4 regions of the Mesorhizobium salmacidum genome follow, and region 4 is predicted to be linked to each of the others. Evidence: predicted binding sites of a transcription regulator. Region 4 holds the regulator's gene; each other region holds the start of a gene.
The links. Region 4 encodes PhoB, which activates phosphate uptake and scavenging genes when phosphate is short. Its sites were predicted from a motif close to TGTCATNNANCTGTCAT; they were not measured.

Region 1: O7A60_RS22345 (LTA synthase family protein) is a predicted target of PhoB. The motif match lies at 2,581-2,597, and genes of this name have one in related genera.
Region 2: O7A60_RS04115 (acid phosphatase) is a predicted target of PhoB. The motif match lies at 2,315-2,331, and genes of this name have one in related genera.
Region 3: olsB (l-ornithine N(alpha)-acyltransferase) is a predicted target of PhoB. The motif match lies at 1,788-1,804, and genes of this name have one in related genera.

What each region holds. Positions count from the first base shown of each region.
Region 1 covers NZ_JAPYKS010000017.1:112,072-115,942, reverse strand. Annotated here, with positions in the region: gene O7A60_RS22350 (pilus assembly protein) at 1-578, shown strand, start outside; gene O7A60_RS22345 (LTA synthase family protein) at 621-2,549, opposite strand; gene fabD (ACP S-malonyltransferase) at 2,819-3,772, shown strand; gene fabG (3-oxoacyl-[acyl-carrier-protein] reductase) at 3,830-3,871, shown strand, end outside.
Region 2 covers NZ_JAPYKS010000002.1:302,014-305,884, forward strand. Annotated here, with positions in the region: gene O7A60_RS04110 (DUF922 domain-containing Zn-dependent protease) at 30-656, shown strand; gene O7A60_RS04115 (acid phosphatase) at 708-2,243, opposite strand; gene O7A60_RS04120 (cytochrome-c peroxidase) at 2,455-3,675, shown strand.
Region 3 covers NZ_JAPYKS010000003.1:234,032-237,902, reverse strand. Annotated here, with positions in the region: gene O7A60_RS05700 (hybrid sensor histidine kinase/response regulator) at 1-1,627, shown strand, start outside; gene olsB (l-ornithine N(alpha)-acyltransferase) at 1,868-2,743, shown strand; gene O7A60_RS05690 (trimeric intracellular cation channel family protein) at 2,891-3,523, opposite strand; gene grpE (nucleotide exchange factor GrpE) at 3,637-3,871, opposite strand, start outside.
Region 4 covers NZ_JAPYKS010000004.1:301,904-305,774, reverse strand. Annotated here, with positions in the region: gene xylF (D-xylose ABC transporter substrate-binding protein) at 1-350, opposite strand, end outside; gene O7A60_RS07890 (ROK family protein) at 622-1,869, shown strand; gene phoB (phosphate regulon transcriptional regulator PhoB) at 1,872-2,561, opposite strand; gene phoU (phosphate signaling complex protein PhoU) at 2,581-3,288, opposite strand; gene pstB (phosphate ABC transporter ATP-binding protein PstB) at 3,314-3,871, opposite strand, start outside.

The DNA.
Region 1 (3,871 bases), on a different contig from region 4:
CAGGAACTTCCATCACCGTTGGCCCGAACCGTTCCTGCCCGACCCCTGTCGTTCCCTTGACCGAAGATTTCGACAAGCTGCGCAAGGCGGCAAGCCAGATGACCGAGTGGAACGGCTCGGGCACCAATGTGTCGGAGGGCCTGTCGTGGGGCATGCGTGTGCTGTCGCCCGCTCCGCCTTATACCGACGGGGCGCCGTGGAAGACGCCTGGCATCAGCAAGATCGTGCTGTTGCTCACCGACGGTGAGAATGTCGTCTATGGTGCGAGCGAACAGCCGACGAAATCCGACTACACATCCTATGGCTATCTGGCGGGTGGCCGCTTCGGGTCGGATAACCAGGCGACGGCGGCCCGCAATGTCGACGGCTGGACCAAGAGCGTCTGCACGCAGTTGAAGAACGAGGGGGTGCAAATCTACACCCTGGTGCTGCAATCCGACACGCCCGCCAACCGCACGCTTTACAGCGCCTGCGCTTCCGACCCGAGCAACTATTATGCCGTCAATGACCCGACCAAACTGCCGGACGTGTTCCTGCAGATCGCCAACAAGTTCTCGAAGCTGCAATTGACGAATTGAACCCATGGCCCGAAAGCATCGGGCCTGAGCCGACCGGTCGGCTCAACTGGTATGGGAGACAACCTTGTCGACCGTTTCAGGGAAGAAGTCGGGTGCCGCGAGGCGTTTGCCGAACATCATGTCGTATTGCAACAGACGGAAATCGCGGATCGCCGGGTCGATCTCCTTCTGCCGAGCCCAGTCGGACGTCGCCTCGCCCGTCGGCGTCAGCAACAAGTTGCGGTCGACGACGCGATAGCGCTCCCGCATCTCGCCCAGGAAACCCGTGTAGTAGGGGTGGGTGATGCCCGCGGCGGTCAGGATATGATAGGGCAGGAAGGCAGGGCTCACCGTCCCCAGATTCTCGACCGGGCCCGAGCGGTTCGACCAGATGATCAGCGGTGTCGCGTGGTGTTCGAGAGCCGCCTCCGGCGTCGGTTCCTTGCGTGGCGCGACGTTGTCCTTCAGGAAGCCCGTCTCGACATAGACCGGTCCGAGCGGCGGCAGGTGGTCACCGAAAAAGGCGACAATCGTTGGCCGCTCGCGCGTCTTGGCCCATTCGATCAGCCGCTCGAGGCCGCGGTCCGCGTCGGCTGAACCCTCGGCGTAGGAGATCAGCGAGTCACGCGCCCACTGGCTGATCGGGGCTTGCACCGAGTGGGTCGGGTTCGAATAGCGGTTCGGTTCATACGGGCCATGGTTCTGCAGGCTGACGGCGAAGAAGAAGACCGGGTCGTCGCTGGCGTCGGCTTCGCGGATGATCTCGTCGGTCATCGCGGCGTCGGATGCCAGCGGTCCGCGCTTTTCCATGGGCGGCAGCGTCTCTTCCGATTTGAAGTCGTTGAAGCCGAAATCGGCATAGACCGCGCCGCGATTCCAGAACCAGTTTGTGCCCGGATGGATGGCGCGCGCCCTATAGCCTTCGCTCTTCAGGAAGGTCGCCATCGACGGCGTCGGGGTGCGTACATATTGCTGGTAGGGGATGCTGCCGGCCGGCAGGAAGGCGTTCGAGAACCCGGTCAGCGCTTCGAATTCGATGTTGGCGGTCATGCCGCCGAATTCAGGCGAGAACATCGAGCCCGAGCGGAGCGCCCGCACATTGGGGATCGGATCCGGGGTGATGGTGACGCCGGGCAGCTTGGTCGAATCCCAGAAGGATTCGCTCATGACGACGATGATGTCGGGCTTCTCGGTAGGTACCGAGGCCGTCACATTGGTTCGGTCAATGGCCGCAATTGCCTTGTCGGAATAGCCTGGGGGTGCCGAGACATGCGCCATCGGCACGTTGAGCGCGAAGGCGAGCGCAAAGCCGTTGGAGGCGTAGTTTTCCTTCTGGTCCCACATGATGGGGATGATCTGCAGCCGGTCCCGCGTCCACGAGAAAGTGGCGTAGTCCATGATCGAGACGAAGAAGGCGAGCAGCGGCACCGCCAGCGTCAGCCGGGCAAGGCGGCCCTTGTGGCTGAGGGCTGGAACCTTGCGGCGCCAAAGCCGCCAGCCGTAGACGAGCAGGGACAGGCCGGCGACGATGCCCGCGACCATGGCGAGCGCGGTCATAGGCCGCTCGCGCACCAGCAGCGGCAGCAGGGCGAAGATCTGGCGGGCATAGAGAAAATCCGTTGGATAGAGCGGATCGCCGAGATAATGCGATTTCTGGTGGCCGACAAAGGCCAGCGACAGGGTCAGCGGCGCTACGATCATCAGGCTCTGATGACTGCGCCCGAGCACCGCGTCGAGACCGATCAGGACCAGCGCGAACACGACGATGGTTGTCCAGCCCGGCTTGAACGGCTGCAGGAAGAAGGAAATAGTGCCGGCAACATCGCCGCGCACGATCAGTTCGATGGCGAACACCAGTACTGCCGAGATCGCCAGGCTGATCAGCCCGTAACGGACGACCGGCCATCGCCGGCCCGGCAGATAGCCGGTGGACGGATCGTCTTCCAGGAACTGCGGCGCGGCGTTGCCGGCACGTTTGAAGCTCTTTGCCACTTTAACTTCCCACCCCAAGACAATCCACGATTGTCATATAATTGTCACGCAAAGCTAGCGCCTGTGACGAAAATAAGAAGAGCCAGCAAACGATTCGTGAGCGGTTTTCATCAGGTGTGATCGTCGCAAAGCCTTTGGGAACAGGCGCTCGGCGCATGGTTCGGATTAGGCTCCGGGTTGAACCGGGCTTGACTTGGCGGCCTGCCTTGCGTCACAGGCAGGGAAAATTCGTAGTATCAGTCAAGCAAAACAAGTCTGGGGAGCCCCGCATGGCCGTCGCATTCACCTTTCCAGGACAAGGAAGCCAGGCTGTCGGCATGGGCAAGGATCTTGCCGATGCCTTTCCAGAGGCGCGCGGGATCTACCAGGAAGTCGATGACGCGCTTGGCGAAAACCTGTCGAAGCTGATCTGGGAAGGTCCCGAAGAGACCCTGACCCTGACGGCCAATGCGCAGCCGGCCCTCATGGCGGTATCGCTGGCGGCGATCAGGGCGCTGGAAGCGCGCGGTTTCTCGCTGAAGGATAAGGTCGCCTATGTCGCCGGCCATTCGCTGGGCGAATATTCGGCACTCGCCGCCGCCGGCTTCGTTTCCGTTGCCGATGCCGCCCGTCTGCTGCGCATTCGCGGCAATGCCATGCAGGCGGCGGTGCCGGCCGGCGAGGGCGCCATGGCGGCGATCATCGGGTTGGAGCAGGCCGATGTCGAAGCTGCCTGTGCCGAGGCCGCCCTGGGCGCTGGCAAGGCCGCTGCCTGCCAGGTGGCGAACGACAATGGCGGCGGCCAGCTGGTCATATCAGGCACGAGAGCCGCGGTGGAACTGGCGGCGAGACTGTGCACCGAAAAGGGTGCCAAACGGGCCCTGATGCTGCAGGTTTCGGCGCCTTTCCATTCCGCGCTGATGACACCGGCGGCCGAGATCATGCGCGAGGCGCTGGCGAGCGTCGCGAGGGCCGCGCCGGTGGTGCCCATCGTCTCCAACGTCACCGTCACTTCGACCAGTGACCCCGATGAGATCGCACGGCGTCTGGTCGAACAGGTGGTTGCCCGCGTGCGCTGGCGCGAAACGGTGGAATGGTTCGGCGCCAACGGCGTCTCCACGCTTTACGAGATCGGCGCCGGCAAGGTGCTTTCGGGCCTGGCGCGGCGTATCAACCGCGACATCGCCACCGCCTCTGTAGGTTCCGCGGCCGAGGTCGAGGCGGCATTGGCGGCGCTTGCATAAAACGCCATTTGATACCATCCCTATGCGGGGTGCCCTCTTCTCAACCTGGAGACAAAAATGTTCGAATTGACCGGCCGCAAGGCGCTTGTCACCGGCGCA
Region 2 (3,871 bases), on a different contig from region 4:
CGCCGGCAGCATATAGGAAAAGGCGTTGAATGGCATTGCATGTGCGGGGCGCCTTGGTGTTGAGAGCTTGTATTCGCCTGTGTCTTGTGACAGCCGCCCTGGTGGCCTCGCGGCTCGCCGCGCAGGCCGAATGGAAGCCGGTCGAGAAGGTCGAGACCTACGCCATTTCAGGCCAGTCCGGGCTGGATCTCTACCGGTCGATCGGCGAGAACGGGCCGAATGCCGGCATTGCCCGCGCCATCGCCCACACCAATTTCAAGCTGACCTGGACCAGGGATTATCAGGCGCGTGCCGGAGCCTGCGTGCTGGTTTCGGCGAAGCCCAAGCTCATCATCACCTACACCTTGCCCAGCCCCTCATCGCCGCTGCCCTCCGCCATCCAGAAGAACTGGGAGATTTTCCTCGCCGGCGTCAGCGCCCACGAAAAGGTGCACGGCGCGACCATTGTCGACATGGCGCGCAAGATCGAGGCGGCGACAGTCGGCCTGACCGTTCCCGACGACCCAAAATGCAGCAAGATCCGGGTCGAGATGACCAAGCGCCTGTCCGCGCTCTCGCAGGCGCAGCGACAGGCAAGCCGCGATTTCGACCGCGTCGAACTCGGCCAGGGCGGCAATCTGCAGAAGCTCATTCTTGCGCTTGTGAATGGCGGCTGAGAAGGCCACCGCGCCCCGCGGCGCGGCGGCGCATCCGCGGTTCGCTCCGGCCTATCGGCTGAAGTCCAGCGCCGCGCTCAGATCGCCCATCGGCGGCTCGCCATTGGCGGCCAGCGCCTTGTCGCGGGCAACGATGCCGGTCAGCACCGGCAGGTCGTAGCGCGCGGTGATGAAGCGCAGGATCGACGTCGTGTCGTATTGCGTGTGGTCGACCATGCCCATCCTGGCATAGGGCGAGACGATGAAGGCCGGGATGCGGTTGCCCGGGCCCCAGCGGTCGGCCTTGGGCGGCGCGACATGATCCCAGAAGCCGCCATTCTCGTCATAGGTGACGACCACCAGCATGTGGCCCCATTGCGGGCTCTTCTCCAGATGCGAAATGAGGTCGGCCAGATGCCGGTCGCCGCTGGCCACGTCGGCATAGCCGCCGTGCTCGTTGAGATTGCCTTGCGGCTTGTAGAAGGTGACCTGCGGCAGCTTGCCGTCGTCGATCGCCTTGATGAAGTCGGTGCCGTCCAGGCCGCCGTCCCGCAGATGCTCGGTGCGCGCGGCGGTACCCGGCGCGTAGGCGGCGAAATAGTTGAACGGCTGGTGGTGGAACTGGAAGTTCGGCACCGGCGTCGCGTTCTTGCCGTCGAGCGTTGCCTGCCAGGCGCCGGCATACCAGGCCCAGCTCACCCCCTTCAGCGACAGCAGATCGCCGATGGTGATGTCGTGCTGCGGCGGCAGCGTGGTGGGCGCGGCCGGGTCGGCCAGCGCCTTGTCGCCGCCCTCGGCCGGCTTGTTGGCGCTCGGCTGATAGGGCGGCTGCATGGTGTTGACGGCATGGAAGTCGGGCGTGATGGCGCCGTCGTTGACGAATTTCGGTACGCCGCCCAGTGCCGAGGCCGGCGAATTGTCGGCGACCTTCAGAGTTGTGCCATCGGCCTCGACCACGGCGATCTGGCCCTTGATCGGGCTGGTGTCGGCGTGCGGGTAGACCGGCGTACAGGCGCAGGCGAGCTGGAAATGGTTGAGGAAAGAGCCGCCGAAGGCGCCCTGGAAGAAATTGTCGGCCAGCACGTATTTCTTCGCGACCTGCCACATCGGCAGGACGGAGCCGTCGTAATGGCCCATGACCAGGCCGCCGGAATCGGCCCAGGCGACGAATTTGTCGTTCTTGCCGCCGTCGATCTGCATCTGCTCCTGGTAGAAGCGGTGCCACAGATCATGGGTGATGACGTTGGTGCCTTCGTTGAAGCCCTTGGGATCGTCAATGGCGAAGGCAGCGTTGGCGAGATGCGCGGTCTCAGCCTCCGTCACCACGGGCGTGACGCCCTTTCCGGTCAGCCCGCCCCAGGCCGGCGGCAGCTCGGTGAGCGGCTTGCCGTCGCGGTCGAGCTGGCGCGCCTGATCGGCCGAGACATTGGCCAGCCCGCTGGCGCCGGGGAAGCCGCCATAGAGGTTATCGAAGCTGCGGTTCTCGGCATAGATGACGACGACAGTGTCGATCTTGTCGAAGCCGGCAGGGGCGGCATTGGCCGCCGCGAGGGGAAGCAGGGCCGAACCGGCCAGGCAAAAGGAAGTGAGGAGTTTGAGCCTCGTCATCGGGAAGACCTCGTGGCTTGACTGTGGCTGGAGGGGCGCGGGAACCATAGGGGCAGCTAACGTGGATGCCTTGTCACCTTTGTGACATCCGCCGCCGCGGCGAACACGGTTTCGTGAGCACTGGAGCCGGTCATCAATCCGTTGCACTCCATTCCTATTTCCCGGCCAAAGCGGACCATGCTCCATGACCAGAAGACGATGGAAAAGCCTGATGATCGCGATTGCCGCGATCTCGACCTTTGGCTGTGCCGCGCCCGCGAATACGGCGGATGGCGTTCATCCCGGTCCGCTATCGCGCGCGCAAGCCTTCGCGCGCGCCGAGGTCCTGACCATGCTTGGCCGAAAGATGTTCTTCGACCCGGCGCTGTCGGCCTCGGGCAGGCAGGCCTGCTCGTCCTGCCATGATCCGCGCCACGCTTTCGGTCCGGCCTCGGCAGCTCCGGTCGAGATGGGCGGGCCGCATCTCGACCAGCCCGGCGTGCGTGCGGTGCCCTCGCTGCGCTATCTCCAGGCCGCTCCCGCCTTCACCGAGCATTTTTACGATTCCGAGGACGAAGGCGACGAGAGCGTCGACAACGGTCCGACCGGCGGCCTGACCTGGGATGGCCGCGCCGACCACGGCACGGATCAGGCGAAAATTCCCCTGCTCTCGCCCTTCGAGATGGCCAACAAGGATGCGGGGGCTGTCACCGCCGCCCTGCGTAAATCGGCCTATGCCGACGAGTTCAAGGCAACCTTCGGCAACGATGTCTTCGACCGCCCGGGCGACGCCTTCGACGCCGCCGCCGAGGCGCTCGGCACATTCGAGCAGAGCGCCGCCGATTTTTATCCTTATTCCAGCCGCTACGACGCCTTCCTCGCCGGCAAGGCGACGCTGTCGGCGCAGGAACGGCGCGGCCGCGCCCTGTTCGAGGACGAGGCGAAAGGCAATTGCGCCTCCTGCCACCTCAGCGAACCCGCCAATGACGGCGAGCCGCCGCAATTCACCGATTTCGGCCTGATCGCCATCGCCGTGCCGCGCAATCCGGCGATCCCGGCCAACGCCGACCCCGCCTATGCCGATCTCGGCCTGTGCGGCCCGCTGCGCACCGATTTTCACGGCCGCACCGGCTATTGCGGCCTGTTCAAGACACCGACGCTGCGCAATGTCGCGCTGCGCAAGAGCTTCTTCCACAACGGCTACTTCCACACGCTGCGCGACGCCGTCGCCTTCTACGCCAGCCGCGACACCGACCCCGGCCACTGGTATCCCAGGAATGCAGACGGCACGGTGAGGCAATATGACGATCTGCCAAAGGCTTACTGGGGAAATCTCAACCAGGACCCACCCTTCAACGGCAAGAAACCCGGCGACAAGCCGGCGCTCAACGAGGCCGAGATCGACGATATCGCGGCGTTTCTGCGGACGCTGACGGATGCGGATCAGCGGTGACGCTTCTTACCTTCCCCCCTTGTGGGGGAAGGTGGATCGGCGCGCAGCGCCGAGACGGATGAGGGGTGAGTGACGGGTTGCCATCCTTGCCAAGCTGGAACACCCCTCATCCGACCTCGCTCCGCGAGGCCACCGCCCTGGGCGAGTCACGGGCCTCGCCCGCCCTTCGGGCCCCACAAGGGGAGAAGGGAAGTGC
Region 3 (3,871 bases), on a different contig from region 4:
CGTCTCGCATCGCGCCATCGCCCGCGACATCACCGCACGCAAGCGCGCCGAATCGTCCATGATCACCGCGCGCGAGCGCGCTGAGTTCGCAAGCCAGGCCAAGTCGCGCTTCCTCGCCACGGTCAGCCATGAGATCCGCACGCCGATGAACGGCATCATGGGCATGGCCAGACTGCTCGCCGACACCAGGCTGTCGCCGGAGCAGCAGACCTATGTCGGGGCCATCTCGACTTCGGCCAGCGCCTTGCTTGCCCTGATCGAGGACCTGCTCGACTATTCCAAGATCGAGGCCGGACGCTTCGATCCCGAACCGCAGCCGATGTCCGTGCGCGAGATCGCCGACAACATCATCGAACTGATGGCCGCACGCGCCTTCGCCAAGAATATTGGCCTCGGCTGCCATGTCGAACCGGATGTGCCGCAATTGATCACAGCCGATCCGGGCCGGGTCAGGCAGGTGCTGCTCAACCTCATCGGCAACGCCATCAAGTTCACCGACAGCGGCGGCGTTCTGGTCAGCGTCGCGCGCGCCCGCACCGAGACCACCGACCGCATCTGCTTCACCATCGCTGATACCGGTCCCGGCCTGCGCGACGAGGACATGGAGCGCATCTTCGAGGAATTCGAGCAGGCCGACGGCACCTCGACGCGCCGGCATGGCGGTGCCGGACTGGGACTTGCCATCTCCAAGCGCCTGGTGGCCGCCATGGGCGGCGCGATTTCGGTCTCCAGCCGGCTTGGCCAGGGATCGGAATTCGTCTTCGAAATTCCCGCCATATCAGCCACCGAGCCACCGCAGGGCCGGTTGAACGCGCTTGCCGGGCGACGCGCCGTGATCCTGTCCAAGAACACCGTCGAGGCCGACGCCATCGCCCGCACCATCCGCGCCAATGGCGGCGCGGCCGGCATGGCCACCACCGTGGCTCAGGCCGCTTCCTTTGCCGACGGCTGCGACGTGCTTCTGGTCGACGCGGCCCTGGAAGAGAGTGACGGAAGGCTGCTCAAGCGGCTTCGTCAACATGGGTTCGCCAATTGCGAAGCCATCACGCTGATTGCCCCCACCGACCGCGGCATGCTTGGCGAGTTTCGCGGCAGCGGCTACGCGACATTCCTTGCCCGGCCAGTGCGCGGAGGAACACTCTTGCGTGTCCTTTTGAGCAGCCACGCACCGGTCCTTGCCCCGCCGCAGCCGGAAAAACGACGCGCATCGGCGCTTCGTGCGTCAGGCGAACGCCAGCAGGGCCTGTCCGTGCTGATCGCCGAGGACAACGACATCAATGCCATGCTGGCCCGTGCAACGCTGGTGAAGGCCGGACATCGCGTCAAGGTGGTCGGCAATGGCAAGGCCGCCGTCGAGGCGGTCACGGGCGCCGGCCACAACCGCCGTTTCGACGTGGTTCTGATGGATCTGCATATGCCGGTCATGGACGGGCTGGACGCCATTGCCGCGATTCGTCGCCATGAGGAGGAGACATCCGTGCCGCCCGTGCCGATCATGGTGCTGTCAGCCGATAGCCAGGAAAAGACCCGTCACGCGGTGCTTGCCCACGGCGCCAGCGGCTTCGTCACCAAGCCGCTTGACCCCGAGGCGCTGGTCAGCGCCGTCGAAGGCCAGGTCGCCGCTTGAGCCGCCTTTTGCCGGTGCGTGGCTGACGAAGACCACCAAAAAAGCAGCCCGGTTTCGGCGCCCGCGAACACCACGCACCTGGGGCCTTGTGACGCAACATAGCCGGTTGACCGCTTTCGCCAGCCGACGAAGTATTGCCCGCGACGCCGTATCACGGTACTGTCACAATCCTGTTGCACCTACACCGTATCCCCGTGCCAAGAGGGATGGCTCGAAGGAGAATCACTCGTGCATACAGTTATGCCGGAATGTGACACTCGGCCGAACGCCAGCAGCGCCTTGCTCGCCGGACGTAATGTCGATTCCATCATAAAAGGCGCAGCGCTCGGCCGTATCGGCAACCTCGAAGTGCGGCTTGCCCGCAACGAGGCCGAGATCGCTGCCGCGCAGGAAGTGCGTTACCGTGTATTTTATGATGAGCTTGGCGCCAGGAAGGATCTGTTCCAGGCGCAGGACCGCCGTGACGCCGACCGTTTCGACCCGCTCTGCGACCATCTGCTCGTCCTCGATACCACGCTTTCCGGCCCTGAGCACCGCCGCATCGTCGGCACCTATCGCTTGCTGCGGCAAGAAATCGCGGCAACCGCCGGCGGCTTCTATTCCGAAGGCGAATTCGAGCTGACCAAGCTCATCGCCCGTCATCCCGGCCAGCGTTTCCTCGAACTCGGCCGCTCCTGTGTTTTACCCGAATACCGTTCGAAGCGCACCATCGAGGCGCTGTGGCAAGGCATCTGGGCCTATATCAATCATTACGAAATCGGCGTGATGACCGGTTGTGCCTCATTCCACGGCACCGTGCCTGCGGCGCATGCCGAGGCGCTCACCTATCTCGCCCATCATTGCCGCACAAACTCGGCCTGGGACGTGCGGGCTGTGGCCGAACGCTATTGCTCCATGGACCTGATGCCGATCGAGGCGGTCAACACCAAGGCGGCGATCGCGGCGATGCCGCCTCTAGTCAAGGGCTATCTGCGGGTAGGCGCTCGCATCGGCGATGGTTGCGTCATCGACCGCGAATTCTCCACGGTCGACATTTTCGTCGTGATGCCGGTCAAGGAGATCGGCGCACGCTACGTCAATTATTATGGCGGGGAAGCGCAGCGCTTCGCGGCGTGACGATAGCGAATAGCGAATAGCGAATAGCGAATAGCGAATAGCGAATAGCGAATAGCGAATAGCGAATAGCGAGAGTTATGCCGCAGCCGTGAGGCTGCCAACCCCCTATTCGCTACTCACTACTCGCTACTCGCTACTCCCTTCTTTTCACGGAATGTCTTCCGGCCGCCGGCCGGGCCGGCTCTTGTAGGATGGAAAGGTCCAGCCGAAACGGAGCGCACCGCCGCGCACCGCGAATGCCGCGGCGAAGCCGGCCAGCTCGGAAACGATCGGCGGCAATCCTGTGACATCGCCAGCCGTGAAGATTGCAGCGCCCGCGAGAGCGGCCGTAACATAGATCTCCGGCCTCAGCAGCACCGAGGGTTCACCCGCCAACAGATCACGCAGGATGCCGCCCGACGTGGCGGTGAGCACGCCGGTGATGACGGAAACGACCGGCGAACCGGTAATGGCCAGGCCCTTGGCCGCACCCATAACCGAAAAAGCGGCCAACCCGATGGCGTCGAGCCAGAGCAGCCACTTCCAGCGGGATTCGACACGGTGCGCACCAAAGAACACCAGCACCGCGACCGCCGCGCAGATCAGCACGTAGCTGGAGTTGGCGACCCAGAAAACCGGCAAATTGAGGATGACGTCGCGAAGCGTGCCGCCGCCGATACCGGTGACGCTGGCCAGGAACAGGAAACCGATGATGTCGAGCTGTTTGCGCGACGCCGCCAACGCCCCTGTCGCCGCGAAGACGGCAACGCCGGCATAGTCGAGAAGGGCGATGGGGTTCATGGGCCGAGCGAATAGTGAGGTAGCGAGTAGCGGAATAGCACGAAGCCGCAGCTTAGTGTCAGCCCCTACTTCCTATTCGCTACTCCCTATTCGCTACTCACTACTCACTATCCTCACGCATCCTTCTCGGCCTGCTCATTGACCGGCCCTGGCTCGACCGGCGCGTCGGCCGCGATTTTCGGGCCGCCCTTGGCGACGCCGACCATGGCCGGGCGCAGCACCCGCTCGCCGATCGAATAGCCCGGCTGCACGACTTGGACCACGGTGTTGGCAGGGACATCGGGATTGGGAACTTCGAACATCGCCTGGTGGAAATTGGGATCGAACTTCTCGCCTTCCGGAGCGAGT
Region 4 (3,871 bases):
ATCAGGCGGTCATAGCCGACGACCGGAATGCCCTCGTCGAGCGCCTTCTGCACCGCCGGGCCGATGGCCGAAGCATCCTGCGCAAGGATGATCAGCGAATTGGCGCCCTGCGAAATCAGGCTTTCGACATCGGTCAGCTGCTTGCCGGGATTGGACTGCGCATCGGCGGAAATGTACTTGTCGCCCGCGGCCTCGATCGCCTTCTTCATGGCGGCCTCGTCGGTCTTCCAGCGCTCTTCCTGGAAATTCGACCACGAAACGCCGATGACCTTGTCCTTCGCCTGCGCCACCGACGCCAGCGTCAGCGACATGGCGACACCCGCCAGGATGGCGACTGTGAATCTCTTCATGATATATCCTCCCTGCGCCGCGTATGGCGCGACCAAACTGGCCCGAAGGCCCGCACAAAGGCCCTATTTTTTCGAGCCTCGAAAAAACACTGATCCATCGTCGGAACACTGTCAACATCGATCCTGATGGATTTTGAGGTGCCGGGAAGCTTTTTTCGAGTCCCGCAATAAATAAATGACAGCTCCTGCCGCATCTGCCAGTATTCGGCCCATTGCCGGAGAGGTTCGAGGGGGTGTCAAGAACCGCGGCGACGGGGAGGATGTGGGAAGCATGTCGGTCGGAATCCGCCACGACGATCTGCGCCGGCGCAACCGCGCCATGGTGATTGCAGCCGTGCGTCAGGGTGGTCAGCCCTCGCGCACCGAGATCGCCGCCACCACCGGCCTCAGCCACTCGACCATCTCGGCAATATCAGCCGACCTGATCGGCGAGGGTATCCTGACCGAAGGCAAGCCGAACGAGGCTGGTTCATTGAAACGCGGCCGGCCGCAGGTCGGTCTTGGCCTCAACCCCGAGGCCGCGGCTGTGATGACCGTGGTGCTGTCGCTGAATTTCCTGTCCGTCGCCGTCATCGATTATTCCGGCCAGGTGGTCGCCGAGGAACAGCGCCGGCTGGACACGCTGACCATGTCGCGCGAGGCGCTGATCGGCGAATGCACGGCAATAGTGCGGCGGCGCCTCGAGGACCCCGATCTCGACGTCCGCAGTATTGCCCGCATCGCGCTGGCGATCCAGGGCATCACCGACACCGAAGCGCGTGCGATGCTGTGGTCGCCGATCACGCCGCAGACGGACATTCCCTTCGCCGACATACTTGAAGCCGAGTTCGGCATCCCCGCCACCATGGAGAACGACTGCAACATGATGGCGGTGGCGCTGCGCTGGCGCGACCCCGAACGCTACCGCGACGACTTCATCGCCATCCTGCTCTCGCACGGCATCGGCATGGGCCTGGTGCTGAAGGGCGAGCTGTTCACCGGCACGCATTCATCGGGAGGCGAGTTCGGCCACATGATCCATCGCCCGGGAGGCGCGCTCTGCCGCTGCGGACGGCGCGGCTGCGTCGAGGCCTATGCCGGCAACTACGCCATCTGGCGCAACGCCAGGCAGCTTGGCGAGGACGCCGAACCGGTCGCAGATGTCAGCGATGCGCAGATGCGGACACTCGCCGCGACGGCAAGGGAGAAAGACGGACCGGAGCGCGAAGCCTATCGCAAGGCCGGCGAGGCGCTGGGCTATGGACTGGGCAGCCTGTTCGCGCTGATCGATCCCGCACCCGTCGCCATGGTCGGCGTCAGCGCCGCCGCCTTCGACCTGATCGAGCCGGCCTTGCGCGAGGCCATCGCCCAGACCGCCGGCGGCCAGCATTCGGAATCGATTTCCTTCGACACCGAGCCGAACGAGCTGCCGCTCATCCGCGAAGGTTGCGCCATGCGCGCATTGACCTTCGTCGACCAGGAGATTTTCGCGCCGGGCGTGCTGGCGAGGCCCGGCGTTTCGGGCAAGAATGTAGCCTGATTTCAGTCTTCGCGGATCGCGTAGCCCGCGCCGCGAATGGTGCGGATCACGTCCGGCATGCGGCCGTTGTTGACCGCCTTGCGCAGCCGGCCGACATGCACGTCCACGGTGCGTTCATCGATGTAGATCGTCTCGCCCCAGACATTGTCGAGCAACTGGCTGCGCGAGAACACGCGGCCGGGATGGCGCATCATGAATTCCAGCAGGCGGAACTCGGTCGGTCCGAGCCGGATCTCGCTCTTCTTGCGATAGACCCGGTGCGATTCCCGGTCGAGCACGATGTCGCCGACCTTGAGCACGCTGGACAGCACTTCCGGCTTGGCGCGGCGCAGCAGCGCCTTGACCCGGGCCATGAATTCCGGTGTCGAGAACGGCTTGACCAGATAGTCGTCGGCACCGGTCGAGAGGCCGCGCACACGGTCGCTCTCCTCGCCGCGCGCCGTCAGCATGATGATCGGCAGCCTCTCGGTCTCGGGCCGCATTCGCAGGCGCCGACAGAGTTCGATGCCGGAAACCGCCGGCACCATCCAGTCGAGCACCAGGAGGTCGGGCACGTTCTCCTGGAGGCGGATCTCGGCTTCGTCGCCGCGTGTCACCACCTCGACCTGGTAGCCTTCCGATTCCAGATTGTAGCGGAGGAGCACGCCGAGCGGCTCCTCGTCCTCCACCACCATGATGCGTGGCGCGATCATCGATTGATCATCCCTGCCGTCAAGCCGCCGGCACCGACATCGCCGTCTCGTCCTGCTTCGGACGGTTGGCGGGCAGTTGCGTGCCGGTCAGCACATAATATGCATTCTCGGCAATGTTGGTCACGTGGTCGCCGATGCGTTCGAGATTCTTGGCGCAGAACAAAAGATGCGTGCAAGCCGTGATGTTGCGCGGATCTTCCATCATGTAGGTCAGGAGTTCGCGGAACACCGATGTGTATTTGACATCGATGCGTTCGTCGTCATTCCTGAGCTTGGCGAGTGCGGCGGCATCGCCGGCCGCATATTCCTCGACCACGCCCTGCACCTGGATCAGCACCAGCTGCGCCATGGAGTCGATCGAATGCGACAGGTCGCGCGGCGTGGCGGAGAGGCCGACGGAGCCGACGCGCTTGGCGATGTTCTTGGCAAGGTCGCCGATGCGCTCGAGATCGCCCGCCATCCGGATCGAGCCGACGACATGACGCAGATCGTCGGCCATCGGCTGACGCTTGGCGATGAGGGTGATGGCGCGGTCGTCGAGTTCGCGCTGGCGCGCGTCCATGATGGCGTCGTCGGAGACGACGCGCTGTGCCAGCGCGTTGTCGGAATTCAGCAGCGCCTTGGTGGCGCCGCCGACCATCGTGCCGGCGAGATCGCCCATGTCACTGATCAGCCTGCTGATCTGTCCGAGATCCTCGTCGAAGGCTGCGACTGTATGTTCGGCCATGATCCTGGTCCTCGTATGCGTGATATCAGCCGAAGCGGCCGGTGATGTAGTCCTGCGTGCGCTTCTCGCGAGGCGACGTGAAGATCTTCTCGGTCTTGTCGAATTCGACCAGTTCGCCCAGATACATGAAAGCCGTCTGGCGTGACACGCGCGCCGCCTGCTGCATATTGTGGGTGACGATGACGATCGTGTAGTCGGCCTGCAACTCGTCGATCAGTTCCTCGATCTTGGCGGTCGACAGCGGATCGAGCGCCGAGGCCGGCTCGTCGAGCAGGATGACCTCCGGCTTCACCGCCACGGTGCGGGCGATGCAAAGACGCTGCTGCTGGCCGCCCGACAGGCTGAGGCCGCTGGCGTTCAGCTTGTCCTTGACCTCGGTCCACAATGCGGCGCGCTTCAGCGCCTGCTCGACACGGCCGTCCATCTCGGCCTTGCTGATCTTCTCATAGAGCCTGACGCCGAAAGCGATGTTCTCATAGATCGACATCGGGAACGGCGTCGGCTTCTGGAACACCATGCCGACCTTGGTCCGCAGCAGGTTGAGATCCTGCGAACGATCGAGAACGTTCTGGCCGTCGAGCAG